3 regions of the Halomonas sp. AOP5-B2-8 genome follow, and region 3 is predicted to be linked to each of the others. Evidence: predicted binding sites of a transcription regulator. Region 3 holds the regulator's gene; each other region holds the start of a gene.
The links. Region 3 encodes PhoB, which activates phosphate uptake and scavenging genes when phosphate is short. Its sites were predicted from a motif close to TGTCATANNNNTGTCANA; they were not measured.
Positions count from the first base shown of each region.

Region 1: ACT3RP_RS06880 (DUF6482 family protein) is a predicted target of PhoB. The motif match lies at 2,126-2,143, and genes of this name have one in related genera.
Region 2: ACT3RP_RS05050 (esterase-like activity of phytase family protein) is a predicted target of PhoB. The motif match lies at 4,301-4,318, and genes of this name have one in related genera.

Region 1 covers NZ_JBQSVS010000002.1:484,615-490,442, reverse strand. The annotation lists gene hemH (ferrochelatase) at 55-1,134, opposite strand; gene ACT3RP_RS06885 (thiol-disulfide oxidoreductase DCC family protein) at 1,331-1,729, shown strand; gene ACT3RP_RS06880 (DUF6482 family protein) at 1,748-2,050, opposite strand; gene ACT3RP_RS06875 (hypothetical protein) at 2,263-2,556, opposite strand; gene dnaB (replicative DNA helicase) at 2,589-3,977, opposite strand; gene rplI (50S ribosomal protein L9) at 4,180-4,626, opposite strand; gene ACT3RP_RS06860 (hypothetical protein) at 4,642-5,493, opposite strand; gene rpsR (30S ribosomal protein S18) at 5,506-5,733, opposite strand; gene rpsF (30S ribosomal protein S6) at 5,767-5,828, opposite strand, start outside.
Region 2 covers NZ_JBQSVS010000002.1:81,371-87,198, reverse strand. The annotation lists gene pyk (pyruvate kinase) at 1-982, opposite strand, end outside; gene ACT3RP_RS05065 (ureidoglycolate lyase) at 1,105-1,593, opposite strand; gene ACT3RP_RS05060 (bifunctional allantoicase/(S)-ureidoglycine aminohydrolase) at 1,611-2,435, opposite strand; gene ACT3RP_RS05055 (YfcC family protein) at 2,789-4,237, shown strand; gene ACT3RP_RS05050 (esterase-like activity of phytase family protein) at 4,391-5,701, shown strand; gene ACT3RP_RS05045 (MurR/RpiR family transcriptional regulator) at 5,780-5,828, opposite strand, start outside.
Region 3 covers NZ_JBQSVS010000006.1:134,238-140,065, reverse strand. The annotation lists gene ACT3RP_RS14910 (hypothetical protein) at 1-208, opposite strand, end outside; gene ACT3RP_RS14905 (hypothetical protein) at 458-760, opposite strand; gene ACT3RP_RS14900 (hypothetical protein) at 1,366-1,677, opposite strand; gene phoR (phosphate regulon sensor histidine kinase PhoR) at 1,984-3,270, opposite strand; gene phoB (phosphate regulon transcriptional regulator PhoB) at 3,273-3,962, opposite strand; gene ubiA (4-hydroxybenzoate octaprenyltransferase) at 4,074-4,964, opposite strand; gene ACT3RP_RS14880 (chorismate--pyruvate lyase family protein) at 5,000-5,539, opposite strand; gene ACT3RP_RS14875 (NAD(P)/FAD-dependent oxidoreductase) at 5,686-5,828, shown strand, end outside.

The DNA.
Region 1 (5,828 bases), on a different contig from region 3:
AATAGCCGCAGCGAAGTAACCCCCGCTACGGCTATTATTGCGCTTTAGAAAAAATCAGTGGGGAGGCAACCATCCGGCTAATTCGTTATTAATCACGGCAAGCAGTGCCTCTATATGATCGTCGCGATCATTCAAGCACGGTATGTAGCTAAACGTTTCACCACCTGCCTTCATAAAGCTATCGCGAATCTCTTCTTCTATCTCTTCAAGGGTCTCAATGCAGTCTGATGAGAAAGCGGGTGAGATAATCGCGATGTGCTTGTGCCCCTGTTGAGCCAACTCAGCCACGTGCTTAACGGTAGCCGGCCCCAGCCACTTCTCGGGGCCAAACTTCGATTGAAAGGCGGTATCCACTTCTTCTTTGCTAAAGCCGAGTGTTTCGCGCAGCAGCCGCGTTGTTTTCTGACACTGGCAGTGATAAGGATCCCCTTGCATCAGGTAGCGTTCAGGAACTCCGTGATAGCTAGCCACCAGCTTGGTTGGACGCGTCGGCAACTCGGCGTACGCCTCTTGCACAGAGTTAGCCAGAGCCCGAAGATAGGTAGGATGGTCAAAATACGCGGGCACCGTACGGATATAAGGCTGCCACTTCATCTTCATCAGCGTACGAAACGCTTGGTCGTTAGCCGATGCTGTCGTTGGTGAGCCGTATTGAGGATAAAGCGGGAAAAATACGATTTTTTCGCAGCCCTTCTCTTTTAAGCGCGTCAGCACACTTTGGGTTGAAGGATTTCCATAACGCATACAGAAATCAACTTCAACATCATCACCATAAAGCGCCTTTAAGCGCGCCGTCATTTTCTCGGTCTGCGCGCGAGTTATGGTCAGTAGCGGACTTTCATTTTTGTCGTTATTCCAGATACTGCGATACGCTTTACCCGACGAGAATGGGCGTTTAGTCAACACAAGCAGTTGCAGCAGCGGCTGCCATTTCCAGCGGGCATAGTCGACCACGCGCTGATCAGAGAGAAACTCATTTAAGTAACGACGCACGGACCAATAGTCAGTGGCATCCGGCGTACCTAGATTTGCGAGCACAACACCCACTTTGGCACGCGGCACCGGCGGGTGATCACTGGACGCGTGCGCTAAACGCCCTGCCCCAGGCTGATCCTTGACGACGCTTTCGGTCATTACATTTACTCCCGAAAATACCTAAACAATTGAAAAAAGGTCATTAAAAAAATAAAAAGACACAAAATATGGCGACTTAATTGCCAAGCGGCTCACGCAAATTCTATCACTTATCGGCATACTGTCGGCATAAAGTTATACTACAATTACTACTTGTATAACTATTTTGAAAATAGCTACCGATAGGCGAATCATTATGAACCGTTTTACGCCATTAAAGGCCCGCCCTCCGGTCACTCTATTTCACGATGGGCACTGCCCCTTCTGCCGCCAAGAAATTGCCTGGCTAGCCAAACATCACCACATAGACCACATCGCATTAGTGGATATTCAGGATGAGTATTTTAACGCGCAAACGCACGGATGCGAATTCACCGCCATGATGGGGCAGCTGCATTTACACGATAGTCAGGGAAAGTGGTATATCGGAATGGATGCCAGCCGTGCCCTGTATGCAGTATTGGGCTACCGGCGGCTAGTGTGGATATCGTGCTTGCCGGGGATACGCGGCCTAATGAACGCGGGTTACCGGTTTTTTGCCCGTCGCCGAATACGAATCGGGCAGTGGTGGGAAAAACGTCAATCTAAAGCTTAGCAAGGTGGCGTAAACGCGTTAAAAGACGAGCGGCATACGCGAAGTAAGTGGCTCACTGTAGTGCGTGTCGCGACCAATGACTTCATCGTGAGGCACGTGCTGGACTAAATAAGCACGATGAATCTCGGCACGCTTAAGCTCCATATAAACATCATCTAACGAACGGAACAGCATCGGCTTATTGCGCTGCATTAACATATGGCGCTCGCCTTCAACATCCTCTAACTCAATTTGATAAAAACGACTACCCGAATGGATAATCACGCGTATTTCGAAGTTGTCGTGGCTGGCGACAAACTGTTTAAGATCTTTCAACTCCATGGTTCACTCCTGTTATTGATACATACTAAATAGGGCACAGCATGGCTGTGCCCTATGACATTTCAGTTGCCCTATTATTACATTGTCATGACAGCTTTCAGTTTCATGAAAGCTTTCAGTTTCATGACAGCTTTCAGTTTCATGACATTCAACAACTAAGACGACGCTAGTGCAAGAGAGTTCCAGACCAAAGCGTCAACAAATGCGATTAATTACTGATATTCAGAGGGGTCGATCGCTTTACCCAGTGAATTGCGATCAATCCAATTGCCGCCTTTCGTTTCTTTATAGCGGAAAACTACTTTATCTCCCACGGTGACGGGAACCTCTCCGTCTTCGGTTTGATAGCTGTATTTCTCGCCCTCCACTACCAGGTGGTAACGATAAAGGTCCGGCATACCCAGCCACTCTTTGAAAGGCCCTTCCCGCTCTAGTGACTGTAGCTCACCGCGACCTTCAAGCTTAGGAAGACGCTGCCGATTACCGCGCCGAAATCCACCTGCCATTTGCTACTCCCATTTTTGCATTGCACATCAAGTTAATCGCCAAACGAATCGCCGTAGCTATCCGGGGCTAAATCTTCAAAGCGCGTATATTTACCGATAAACGCCATATGCACCGTACCGATAGGTCCGTTACGCTGCTTACCAATAATTAACTCGGCAATCCCCTGGTTGTCGGGATTGTCAGGGTTATAAACTTCATCGCGATAAACAAAAGCGATAACATCAGCATCCTGCTCGATAGCGCCCGACTCACGTAGATCCGACATAATAGGACGCTTGTTAGGACGCTGCTCCAACGAGCGGTTCAGCTGTGAAAGCGCGACGACCGGGCAATTAAATTCTTTCGCTAAGCCTTTCAAAGAGCGCGAAATTTCAGAAATCTCACCGGTGCGGTTTTCACTGAAGCCGGGGATCTGCATGAGCTGAAGATAATCGATCATGACCAGCGCAATGTTGCCATGCTCACGAACTACTCGACGCATCCTGGAACGCATTTCATTGGGCGACAATGCGGCCGTATCATCGATAAACAGCTGCTTATCTTTGAGCAGATTCACCGCAGAGGTTAAGCGTGGCCAGTCTTCGTCTTCTAATTGACCGGTACGAACACGGGTTTGGTCAATCCGACCAAGCGAAGACAGCATCCTCAGCATCAACGATTCCGCGGGCATCTCCATCGAGAACACCATCACCGGCTTGTCGCTGGCGATGACCGCATGCTCGACCAGGTTCATGGCAAACGTGGTTTTACCCATTGATGGCCGGCCGGCAATAACCACCATATCCGACGGCTGCAGACCCGTGGTCATATCATCCAGGTCACGAAAACCCGTCGAAAGACCGGTCATCTCACCTTTCAGGTTAAACAACTCATCAATACGGTCGACGGCTTTGGTTAACAGCTCACTCATGCCAATAGGGCCGCCCGTTTTAGGGCGTTCCTCAGCAATCTGGAATACTAACCGCTCAGCTTCATTGAGCAGCTCATCCGCCGGACGCCCTTGAGGCGTAAAGGCGCTGTCAGCAATTTGATTAGCCGCGCGGATCAGCTTACGCAGCGTGGCACGTTCACGCACAATATCGGCATAGGCACGAATGTTGCTGGCAGACGGCGTGTTACGCGCAAGCTCGGCCAGAAATGCCAGGCCACCCACGGTATCCAAGTGATCGCGTGCTTCCAGGGCCTCAGAGATCGTCACCACGTCCAACGGCTGTGCGGATTCGGCTAAATGAATCATCACATTGAACACCAATCGGTGTTCATAGCGATAAAAATCATCGGCCACCAGACGCTCAGAGACGTTATCCCACGCCTGATTATCCAGCATGAGCCCGCCTAATACCGACTGCTCTGCCTCAAGCGAATGCGGCGGCAGTTTTAGCGCGGCCGTTTCTTTATCAGCAGAAGGCGTGTCCTGCATGGCAAGCTCCTTTAAATACGACAACGTACCCAGTAAAGATGCTTATCTTAGCCGAGCCCATACCGCGCGACGACCCACATCATCAAGATGTTGCCTTAAAGTACCCGGCGCTAATGAACTGGATAATTTAGGCAACGTCCAGAAATAACAAAAGGCGCGGGAAAACCCGCGCCTTTTGAGGCGTACGTGTCAGCGCAAAGAATTACTCTGCGACGACAACCACGCGTACAACGGCATCCACTTCAGCGTGCAAGTGTAGCGCGATGTCGTATTCGCCAGTTTGGCGAATCGGGCCATTCGGCATACGTACTTCGCTCTTGGCAACATCGATGCCAGCAGAGGAAATCGCGTCGGCCAGGTCACGTGGACCAATCGAACCAAACAGTTTGCCTTCGTCGCCTGCTTTGGAAACCAAAGACAGTTCGATGTCGTTCAACTGCTCAGCACGCGCTTCAGCTTCAGCTTTACGCTCAGCGGCTTGTGCTTCGAGCTCAGCGCGCTGCACTTCAAACGCTTCGATATTGTCTTTGGTGGCCGGTACGGCTAAACCGTAAGGCACCAAATAGTTACGACCATAACCAGGCTTAACAGTGACCTTGTCACCCAGGCCGCCCAGCTTACCAATGTTGTCGAGCAGAATGACTTCCATCTCGTAAACCTCTTGTCAGTTGCTGCGGGCAAGGCGTGCGCGAACGTTCGCGAATGTATCAATCAGCCCCAACAGCAGCACAATGAGAATCGTGGGCCAGGTCGTGATTAGCAGCACATAAAATGCGACTAGCCACAGCCCGTTCATCCCCTTTAATCCAATAAACCCGTGCACTAACGCAACGCCAGCTACCAATAGCGGAATCCAGCCAAGCATGGCCAGCGCGTGGACGCCTAACAGCGAGCCTGCCACCCCAATCACGGCCAAAATGGCCAATTCTTTAGGGCTCAAGCGCAGTGCGTGAAACTCTTCGCGAAAGCCGCCTGGGTTGTACAACCCAGCTTGCCAGCTTCGTGCAAGCGCTAAACACACTATTGCTGCCAACAGCACCACGAGCCCGGTAACTCCCCCCACTACCAGCGCGGCAATGGTTTGAGTATCGTAGCCTTGGTTGGCAAATTCCGTGAGCATGCGATCCACTTCTTGCGAACCTTCTCGCAATTGCTCAAGCATTAGCTCTGTACCACCTGGCGGTGAAAAAATGCCAAGTTGAACCATGACCACAGCGACCAATGTCCCCACAATCAATGTTTCTCCCCAACGCATCCTTTCGCGCAGGATGACGGCCATCAGCGTTACCAACAATATGCTAGCAAGCGGAATCACATCTCCCTGGGCCCACCACCAGCCAGCCGGTAGCGCTGCTGCGATGATCACCGGTAGTGCAGGCGCAAAGCCTTTACGTAAGGTCATCAGCGCGGCAATGGCTGCTCCTAACCAGAACAGCCAAGGCACTAGCGTTGCCAGGGCCGCCACGCCTGCAGCGTAGGGCGTGCCCCGCATCAGCCATCGGGCTAGTGCCAGCATCACGTTAAACGCTTACTGGTGGCTATCGGAGTAGGGCAGCAGTGCCAGATAGCGCGAGCGCTTGATAGCGGTCGCCAGCTGACGCTGATAGCGTGCTTTGGTACCGGTAATACGGCTTGGAACGATCTTGCCGGTTTCGGTGACGTAAGCCTTCAGCGTGTCCAGATCTTTATAATCGATCTGTTTGATGCCTTCAGCAGTAAAACGGCAAAACTTACGGCGACGGAAAAAACGTGCCATGGACTAGCTCCTTAAAACGTGCAGTGAAAAAAATCAGGCAGTTTCTTCTTCTTCAGCGCGCGGTTTTTCTTCGCGACGCGGACGTTTTTCTTCTG
Region 2 (5,828 bases), on a different contig from region 3:
CTGCGGCGGTCTCCGCTGAGAGCATCACTGCATCGCTGCCATCCAGCACGGCGTTAGCCACATCGAACACTTCTGCCCGTGTGGGCAGCGGCGCCGAAATCATGCTTTCCATCATCTGTGTAGCAGTGATCACCGCGCGATTAAGTGAGCGAGCACGCTTGATCATGCGTTTTTGAACGCCGACTAGCTTCGCATCGCCAATTTCAACGCCGAGATCACCCCGCGCCACCATCACCGCTTCCGATGCTTCAATAATACCGTCGAGGGTGGCATCATCCGCCACGGCCTCAGCACGCTCAACCTTCGCGACTAAGCCAATATCTTTGCCCGCCTCGCCCAGCAAGCGGCGCGCCTCCAGCATATCTTCGGCGTGGCGGGGGAAAGAAATGGCCAAGTAGTCCACGCCAATCTCGACGGCAGTTTTCAGATCTTCTTTATCTTTTTCAGTCAACGCTGGGGCAGAAAGCCCACCGCCCTGCTTGTTGATGCCTTTATGGTTGGAAAGCTTGCCGCCCACGACCACAACGGTATGCACCTGCTGGCCGCTGACGCGAACAACGTCTAGAACGACGCGACCATCATCCAGCAACAGGCGATCACCTGCTACGACATCTTGCGACAGCGTTGTGTAGTCGCAGCCCACCTGGTGAATATCACCTGCATCGCCGTCTAGCGCCATATCGAGAATAAACGGCTGGCCTTCTTTGAGCACCACCGCGCCATCACGAAAACGGGCAATACGGATTTTGGGACCTTGAAGGTCGCCCAAAGCGGCAACGCTACGGCCTAGCTTCGCGGCGATTTCACGTACCTGCATTAAGCGTCGACGGTGATCATCGGCGGTACCATGAGAGAAATTTAAACGCACCACATCCACGCCCGCAGCAAGCATGGCCTCCAATACGCCCTCACGATCACTGGCAGGGCCAAGAGTGGCGACAATTTTGGTACGACGGATCGAAGAAAAGTGCAGTGCGCTCATAATATTCCCACCATGCGAATTAGCCTGTAGTGACGCTATTGGATAACGAGACTCTATTGAATAACACTAGCTTATCAGTTTAACGCGCTCTATATGACAGCGGTACCACTCACAGGCACGGATTATTCCAAGGTCACGGTTATCGCCAGGGGAAACTCTTCGCAGTTATTGCCGTCACCGCCTCGATCTACCACCAAAAACTCGCCTTCTCGTTCCAGCACCGATTGAACGGCATGCCAGGTGCCTGCGCGGTAGTTGACGCCTTGATGGCCGTCGGTCACAAAGGCACGCACGTCATCTGAGTTAATATGCTCGCCGGGAGTGGCCACCACCACGATAAAGCGCTCTTCATGCAGCGGCATAAACGCCTGGCTGCCTTGAGGGTGGCGCTCTAAAAACGTCAGTTCAAGCGGCAGTGTGATCGGCTGACTGACAAAAATGTTGATCAGCGTGTGGGCGTTTTCACCCAGCGTTTCCACCTTAGCGAGGTCATGATAGCGCTGGGTACGACCAGCGTTGATAGGGAACGACGCGGCGTTGCGCGCATCAATCACATCGCCAAAGGGGGCAAACGCCTCTGCCGTTAGCGGTGTGGCAGTGAGTTTAAGCATTGCGTTGTCCTTACACGTTATTTCAGACGAAGGGCGGGATGACGATTAACGTCTTTATATAGCAGATAGCGGAACGGCCCTGGCCCACCGGCATAACAGGCTTGGGGGCAGAATGCGCGCAGCCACATAAAGTCGCCGGCCTCTACTTCAACCCACTGCTGATTAAGGTGATAAACCGCCTTACCTTCCAGCACGTAAAGGCCATGTTCCATCACGTGGGTTTCATCGAAGGGAATAACGCCGCCCGGCTGGAACGTTACAATGGTCACATGCATATCGTGGCGCACGTCATTAGGATCAACGAAGCGTGTCGTCGCCCAGCTTCCGTTGGTGCCCGGCATTTCAACAGGGGCAATATCTTGCTCATTGACCACAAACGCTTTAGGCACGTCGAGCCCTTCGACAAACTCAAAGGACTTACGAACCCAATGAAAGCGCACTGCTGCTGCTGATTCGTTACGTACCTGCCAATCACTGCCAGGCGGTATAAACGCATAGCCACCGGGCACCATGGTATGGCGCTCGCCCGCTAATGTCAGCGTTAACTCACCCTCCACCACAAACAGCACGCCTTCAGCTTGAGGGTCCAGCTCAGGCTTATCGCTACCGCCGTTGGGCTGCACTTCCATAATGTACTGTGAGAATGTTTCAGCAAAGCCTGATAGCGGCCGCGCGAGCACCCACAGGCGCGTGCCTTCCCAGAACGGTAAATTGCTTGTCACTATGTCACGCATCACGCCTTTAGGAATCAGCGCATAGGCTTCGGTAAAAACAGCGCGGTCAGCGGTTAACTGCGTTTGCGGCGGATGACCGCCCGTGGGAGCGTAGTAAGTAGCTGGCATGATTGGTCCTATCTGATTTTATTAAAATTAAAAAGACATCTTGTATACAAGATTCGTCACACACATTAAAGAGATCTTTATCAAGCCCCTTGTGAAACACTCCTCCCAATAGTAACTTCTTTAGAAACTTTCGTTTCATAATTCTAAAACCATACGAACCATGCTTCAAATGGCAATGTTTCAAATGACAGTGTCTCAAATGACAGTGGTTCACCGTTTGGCCCTTGTTGATCTAGTGGCTAGACGATGTCATTGCTCGGCTCACACTAGGCATTTATAACTAAGCATTTATAACTAGGCATTTATAACAACGGCCGCCCTCAAGGGTGGCTTTAAATAACGCGAGGCAACGCATGTCCCAACAAATCCCCCCTTCGCCCTCCCCTGAACGCCCAGTGCCTAAGAAAAGCTGGTGTAGAATCCCCGATATCTACGCCGTTTTGTTCATATTTATTGCGCTAGCGGCGATCGCCACGCACTTTGTGCCCGCAGGGCAGTTCGAGCGCGTTCCAGGCCCGGCTGGTCGTATCACCATCGACCCGACCTCTTATGAACAAATAGCCCCCTCTCCGGTGGGCATTGTCGATTTCATGCTGGCGATTCCCAACGGCTTGATGAGTGCCGGGGAAGTTGTCTTTTTTACCTTCATGATTGGCGGCATGTTCATGGTATTGAGGCATACCGGCATTATCGAGATTGGTGTCGATAAGCTGACTAGGCGCTTTGCCCGACAAAGCCTGCTGACCATTCCAGTGCTGATGACAGTATTTGCCCTCATCGCGACCGTTATTGGCACCCAGGAGCTGGCGCTGGTTTACGTCCCGGTAATCCTGCCACTGATGATTGCATTACGCTTTGACTCAGTGACGGCGGCGGCGGTGGCTTTATGTGCCACTACTGTCGGCTTCACTACCGGCGTACTCAACCCCATCAATACCGGCCTGGGCCAGCAGCTTTCAGCACTCCCGCTTTATTCAGGCTACGGGCTGCGCATCTTGGCGTTTATTGTCATGCTGGCGGCGGCCATTTTCTTTGTCATGCGCTACGCCCGCAAAGTGCATAACGAACCATCCTTTAGCCTGCTCAGCAGTGACCCGGGCGAGTCTGAAAAGCGTTCGCTCTATCAGCATGCCGATAATGGCCGCGCACTGGTGGCCAACGGTCGTCAAAAGCTAGCCGCAATCGCGGCCTTTGCCTTCTTCGGCGTGCTAATTTACGGCGTGTTACAGCAAGGCTGGTTCATGATGGAGATGGCCGGGCTTTTCATCATTATGGGGATTGTGGTGGGGCTGATCGCGGGGCTTAACACCGACGAAATATGCGCAGGCTTTAACCAGGGCTTCCGTGATGTGCTCGTGGGAGCGATGATCGCAGGGGTTGCTCGCGGTGTCGCCGTGATGCTGGAAGATGGTCAGATCATGGATACGCTGGTGTTTGGACTGGGCAATCTGGTTGGCGGCCTGCCCACGTTACTGTCGGCTATTGGCATGTTCTTCGCCCAGCTAGGCTTTAACTTCATCATTCCTTCCGGTAGCGGTCAGGCCCTGGTGACTATGCCGCTGATGGCACCGCTTTCCGATATTATTGGCGTCACACGACAAACCGCGGTGCTGGCTTTCCAGCTCGGCGACGGCATTGGCAATATTCTTTACCCAACGTCAGGCTACTTTATGGCCACGCTGGCACTGGCTGGGGTGACGTGGCAAAAATGGGTCAAGTTCTTCTTCCCCCTCTTTTGCATATGGGTGCTGATTGCGTTGGCGTTTCTTGTGTTCGCTCAGGCGACTCAATGGAATGGTTAACCAGTAAACAAAAAACGTTAGCCAAAATAGTCAAAACGGCCAGAAATCAAAAGATCTGCTTTCTGTCATTCAACTATCACCTTTGTTGAAGAAGATAGATGTAGCTGACCCTGCTCAGCTACATCTTATCTTCTTTGCAAAGGTTAAATAGTGATGATGAAACCGATACTCGCCACAGCCTTACTCGCCTTTGTATTTACGGATTCAGCTTATTCTCAGCAGGCCTTTCCTGCCACCTTGTCCAGTCATGCTCAACTGCCCGGCAGCACGTTTGTAGCGGCCCCATCCGGCGCCGCTGAACACTACAACACCTCAGGCCGCTTTACTGGAGAAGAAGGACGTATTGAGCAGTTATACACTAACGTACAAGCCACTGGTTTAGCGCTCCCTTTTCCCAGCCAGCCGCTGCAAGGGTTTTCAGGTATACGCTCGCTTGGCGACGATCGTTTTCTGGTCTTAACCGATAACGGCTTTGGCTCTAAGGCGAACTCTTCCGATATCATACTGATGTTTAACATCATAAACCCCGACTGGAAAACCGGACGCGTCACTATTGAGGAGACCGTTCAACTCTCGGACCCAAACCGCAAGGTACCCTTCCCTATTATGAATGAAGCCACCCCCGGGCGATTTTTGACCGGTGCTGATTTCGACATCGAATCGATCCAGCCGGTGGGTGATACCTACTGGATTGGTGATGAATTCGGCCCCTGGATTATCCAGGTCAATAAGGAGGGTGAAGTGTTGCAAGTGATAGCCACAAACCCAGGCGGCACGATGATGCGCTCGCCCGACAATGCCTTTGCCCTGACCCCAAACCCCGGCGCACCACTTTCAGATGATGTTGTCGTTTTTCGCTCCGGTGGCTATGAGGGTATGGCGCTCTCCGAAGACCACACAACGCTCTATCCATTGTTGGAAAAGCCTGTATGGGACAGTAATGATAATGCCCCGGAAACCATTGATGGCACGCCCGTCTTAAGAATGTTCGAACTCAGCACTGACACAGGCGAATGGGGCGATACAACTCGCTATTACCCACTCGCGTCAGCGGATCATGCCATTGGCGACTTCAATCTTATTGAGGGCACCCGCGGCCTGATTATCGAGCGTGATAGCCGCCAAGGAGACCCTAGAGCAGAGTGGGCGAACGATCCCGCCGAGTTCAAGCGTATCTATCTTATCGACCTCGATCGCACGAACGAGCAAGGTGTGCTTGAGAAAATCGCCTATATAGACCTCATGGACATTCAAGATCCCAACGGCATCGCACCGCGAGGCACGATCGACGGCACGTTTAATTTTCCCTTTGTGACTATTGAGAACGTGGATAGAGTCGATGAAAGAACTATCGTGGTCGCCAACGACAATAACTATCCGTTCTCGATTGGTCGCGAGCAAGGGCAGGCTGATGATAATGAGATGATACTGCTTGATGTGGCAGACTTTCTGAACGCCGAATAGCAAGAATCAGCGTGAGGCTAGGGCGCTAGCGGACATCTTCGCCTCACGTTGAAACGCCAACGATTTCTAACGTATGTGCTAATCGATACTCATGATCGGTGTTTCAAGTTCACTGAGCTCAACGTAC
Region 3 (5,828 bases):
GGCTATCACCGTCATCACGCGTTAGATCACGTGGAGATACTTGAGAATCATCAGACATTTGAGACTGTGGCTTATCGATGACGTCCTGACCAACTGCGCGATCTTTATTCAACTCGATGGATGGGTGAGCCATTGCCAACGGGCTAGCAACCAAACCGAAAGAAATACCTACAATGGCGACTTTTTTGCTTAATTTTTTCAATAACATGGCGTTCTCCTCATTACTGCTACGTACCGCTAACGAGTAGTAAAAGTAACCGTTATCGCATTACTTCACAGCGGCTATGGTTTTCAACTAATTGTACGTGTTAGGAGTGCATACTGGATGCCAAAAAAATAAAAATATTTAAAACAGCTGAAAAATCATATCTTTATTCAAAATAATATTGGATACAAAAAACTAGACCCCGCATAGGCGGGGTCAAAGGCGTCATATAACTCTACGATTGCAAATCGCTTACCAAACCTGTCCATCGCCTTCGTCATGCGTTAAGTCTTTAGCCGTAAAATCAACATCAACGCTGGCATTCGTTGACTCAGCCTTTATAACCGCAGGATAGTCGCCTTCATCATACATTAAGTCGGATGGGCTAACGTCAGCCTGGCCTACTGTGCGCTCTGACTGGGCCTGAATGGGCTCAATATCAACTGCGCGATCTTGGTTCGCATTAATTGAAAAATTTGCAAATGCAAAGGGGCTAGCCAATAACGTTAGTGAAATACCCACTAAAGCTGCTTTTTTAACAAAAATATTTAACATTTTGACACTCCTGAAACTGTTTATACCGCTGGCGTGGAAGAAGAAGCGCCTTCATGGCAAACTTTTTAACTTAATCATCTTCCTTACCCTTAGTAAGCATAAAGGATGCCACAACTAATATAGATTATAAAAAATACCATTAATCAATAGTATATAACACATACATTGCGCACAATAATATGACGCAAAAACAACAACCACGCTAAATAACTGTGCACAAATGTCACATGCGCAAGTTTGTATGTGCCTTTTTGACACACAGCTAGAAAAAAGCAGCGTTGCTGAGTTGAAAAAATATAGGGATGATCGATATCACTAAAGAGGCGCGCAGTCAGTTAACCATATTTAACGAGCAACATTGAAAAAAGCTAAGGGCAGTAAAAAAACAGCAGACAGCAAAAAATTAAGCCCCACCTGAGGTGAGGCTTAATGTCTAGCTTGCAGATAGGTAATGCTAACGCTAGCTTCCATTCCTTGTGCGGGACTCCAACCGTGGATGTTACCCTCACTAACGTTTTGATTTCCTATTGATTCATCCTTGAATCTAAAAACATCCCTATAGCAGAGTCTTTACAGGCTCTCAGTACTATCTTTCAGTGCGGTCATTACATACCGCTATTTTCTTCAGGCAACTCTTCTGTGCTATCAAAATTAGCATCATCTGAATTACTAGTAGAGTTTGGATCCATATCGCTGGCGTCATCACCAACATCATGCGTTAAATCGTGCTGATTTTGCTCACTGGCGGTATCCGTGTGAGTACCCTGCGGATCCATCGCCTCGTCATCCGCAGTAATATCTTGGTTCTGATCAATAGATGTACTTTGCTCAGATTCTGCGAACGCTAGCGGGCTAGCCATCAAGCCAAACGTTAAACCTAGAATGCCAGCTTTCTTGAGTAATTCCTTGGACATCATATTCCACCTCCGATCGCTGTTTAAACCGCTTAACTAAGAAAGAAAGGCTAAGTTCAGCCAGCAATTCCTGCGGTCATCTCTCTTACTTACTTATATTCGCTGCAGCAGACATGCCAAAATCTAATATAATAAAATAAAAACAATAATTATCAAAAACTTATAAAAAATAAGATTACGGAATAAATCTTAATTAGCGATAAAGCGCACCCAAATAGTGTGTAAAAATGACACATGAGTAAAGTTTTACCAATCTTACATGCCAATATTGCACACTTCTACAAATATTGTGCAGCAGGCATTTTAGGGCTAGCTAAGACGCGAAGCGGAGAATGTACAGCGGAATAAAGCACCCTTACCCGGGTGAGATTCAATCAATAGCTGAGCATCATGGCGTAGCAGCACGTGTTTGACAATTGCCAAGCCCAAACCAGTACCGCCCGTCGTCGTGCTACGCCCTTTATCAACGCGGTAGAAGCGTTCGGTCAGCCGAGGGATGTGCACAGGATCAATTCCCTCGCCGTTGTCCTCAACGTCAATACAGGCTCCGCCAGCTTGGTTATCTTTCCAGCGCAACGTGATGTGGCTCCCTGGCGGCGTGTAGCGAACAGCGTTAAACGCGAGATTAGAAATCGCGCTGCGCATTTCCTGCTCGCTTCCTAGCAGACGTGCCTTGCTGTCAAGCGCAATAGTGATGGTATGCCGCTGATCCGATAGCGCTAGCGCATCCTCACGAACACTCTGTAGCAAAGAGCCCAGCGACAACGGCTGATGATCCTTACCACTTTGGTCAATTTCTAACCGGGACAGCAGCAATAGGTCATTGACCAGGCTCTGCATTCGCTGCGTCTGCTCCTGCATTTGCTGAATACCTTTACCTAAGCGCGGAGGTAGCTGCTCGGCAAGATCGCCATAGGTTTCTAAATAGCCAGAAAGCACGGTCAGAGGGGTACGTAGCTCGTGGGATACATTGGCCACAAAATCACGGCGCATCTGCTCCAGACGATGCAGACGCGTGATATCTCGCGCCATCACTAGCCGCTCATCGTCGCCGTACAGGGTAATTTGGTACTGCAGAATGCATCGCTCATCAATGGGTGATGTCAGCGTTAGCGGTTCACTATAGTGACGGGCGTTGAAGTAGCTTATAAAGCCCGGATCGCGGAGTAAATTGGTAATGTGCTGACCACGGTCATGGGCCGTTTGCAGCCCAAGCATCGTGGTTGCAGCGCTGTTCCACCACTCTAAATCTCCGTGGCGGTCAAGCATAACGACGCTATCGCGCATCGCCTCTGACGACTCTTGAATACGCGCCAAAGTGGCACGCAGCCGACTTTGTGTAATGCGCTGGCTTTTTTGATAGCGATATAAGCGATCAAACAGTTCGCCCCATATCCCCTGGGCAGCAGGTGGTTCATCATGGGGTTGCAGGGTTAGCCATCGATACAGCGCGCGCAGCTGCCGCAATTGATAAAACAGATACACTGCCAATCCAGAAGCCAGCCCCAGCCCCGCTGCATCCAATAGCCAGCCAATGCTTGTCCCCAGCGTGGCTAGCCAGGCCAGTTGCCACAGTTCACGGCTCCATAAGCGCACATTTATACCCGTGAAGAGAAACGGTAACCGGTGCCCCGAACCGTTTGAATCAGATTTTGATGGGGTTCGCCTAGCGCTTTACGCAACCGGCGAATATGTACATCTACCGTGCGCTCTTCAACGTACACGTTGCCACCCCACACTTGATCAAGCAGCTGGCTGCGCGTGTAAGCGCGCTCCTGGTGCGTCATAAAGAACTGCAGCAGACGATATTCCGTTGGGCCTATCTCAAGCGCCTTATCATCAGTGCTGACACGATGACTCACCGGATCAAGCAGCAGTCCATTAACCTCTACGGGGTCTTCAACACCACGCGGCGTTGCACGACGCAAAACGGCTTTAAGCCGTGCCACCAACTCGCGAGGCGAAAAAGGCTTGGTAATATAATCATCGGCACCAGCTTCAAGCCCCTGAATCTTATTATCTTCTTCGCCTTTAGCGGTCAGCATAATAATGGGAATTTCAGCAGTGGCTTCTTCGCGCTTTAAGCGCCTAGCAAGCTCGATACCGCTGGTGCCAGGCATCATCCAATCAAGCAGCAGTAAATCAGGCTGGTGGTCGACGATCAAAGCATGAGCATCCTGAGCGTTATCCGCTTCGAGCACGCGATAGTCAGCCATTTCCAGCGCTACCGCAATCATCTCGCGGATCGGCGCCTCATCATCGACAATCAAAACGGTCTTGGCAGTCATACCAGAGCCTCAAGGGGTGCAAAGAGAGCTAATTCAATGAAAAATAGCTCAATGACATATCGATGACGATAACACCATGACTTGATGACAGTTACATGACAGCGGCGATTATTAGCCCGCCACAGGCCACCAACTTAGCGCAATACCCGCGAAAATAAACAAACCTGACCAAAAATTATTGAGGAACGCCTGAAAGCACGCATCTCGGGCACGGTGAAAAATTAACCGCTGCTGATGCAGAAAAGTGGCCGCCATTCCCGCGAGTCCTAACCAGAAAAAACCGCCTAGACCCACTCGCCACCCTACCCATGCTAATAGCAGCAACGTCACCACTTGTAATAAAGCAATAATGACGCGGTCCGCATTACCAAACAGCACGGCTGTCGATTTAATACCGATTTTTAAATCATCGTCGCGGTCCACCATGGCGTACTGGGTATCGTACGCCACGGTCCAAACCACATTAGCAAAAAACAATAGCCAAGCCTCCAGCGGGACATAGCCCAGCACAGCGCCAAACGCCATGGGGATCGCCCAAGCAAAGGCGGCGCCCAGCACGACCTGAGGAAGGTGGGTATAGCGCTTCATAAACGGATAAATAATCGCTAGCAGCACGCCACCCAGCGAGAGCATCACCGTGAACCAATTGGTCAGCAGCACCAAAATGAAGGATATCGCGATCAATGCGATAAACAGCAGCTGGGCCTCGGTTTCGCTAATACGACCGGTGGCTAGAGGACGATTTTTAGTGCGCTTTACATGCCCATCAAAATGACGGTCGGCATAGTCATTCACCACGCAGCCTGCGGCACGCATGGCGTAAACGCCGGCAACAAAAATAAGCAGCACATTGCGCCCCGGCACGCCCTGCGCGGCAATCCATAGCGCCCAAAGAGCGGGCCACATTAATAGCCACGTGCCTATGGGCCGATCCAAGCGCATCAGCTGTAAAAAGTCTGCCACGCGAGCCAATCCCTTCGGCCGCAACAGTGAACGATCCATGCTTACCTCACGAAAAAGAAAACGCAGCTGCTAGCCTAGCGCGAAGGCAGATCAAGGTCATCCGCCATTGCCCGCAAAAAGTACTCTTGTACCAATAACGACAGGCCACCATGCGTAAATACGGAGCGGCGGCCCCAGCTACAATCCTGCTCGACCCCATGTAGGCTAGCAAAAGGCGGGCGTTGTGTTGTCGCCTCTAATGGCCCTCGCACTAAGTCTGGCTGGCGAAATAACCAGCTGCCTAACGAACGCTCGCCCAAACGATCTAAACGCTGGCCTTTTAGCTGTGTCAACGGCGCTACTGAGCGCGCGACCACCCACGGCGTTTCATCTAAACACAGCGCTACTTCACGCAGCCATGCATAGCGTTTAGGGCCAATCCCCAGCGCCTGGGCTTCATCGGGCAGCGGCCATCCCACACCTTGGCGCAGTAAACGCACCCGAAAAGGCTTGCCACCGCCTGCGGCTGTTAAACGAGCGGTTAACGAATCGGTGGAGGCTACCCACTGCCACCATGGAGAGCTCATCGCGGGGCGCGCCGCATGGACGGGGCGCCAGCGTGGAAAGAGATACATTTGCCGGCCAGCGGGTGATGTCACCGAGTTCTCCAGGGCAATAACGGGAGCAGCTAGTGTAACATGACGCTCTAACAGGCTTTGGTTTCAGCAGCTTTTTCAATAACTCTTTCAATAACTCTTTTAGCGACCTTTTGGATGTCTGCATGCCCGCATCATATACACAGATAATGTCAACGACACCGCTATCTTCTCGCGCTGCGCTGGTGATTATTGGCACGGGGATGGCAGGCATAGGTCTTGCTCGTGCACTGCGACGGCAGGGCGACACACGCTCTATCACGCTGAT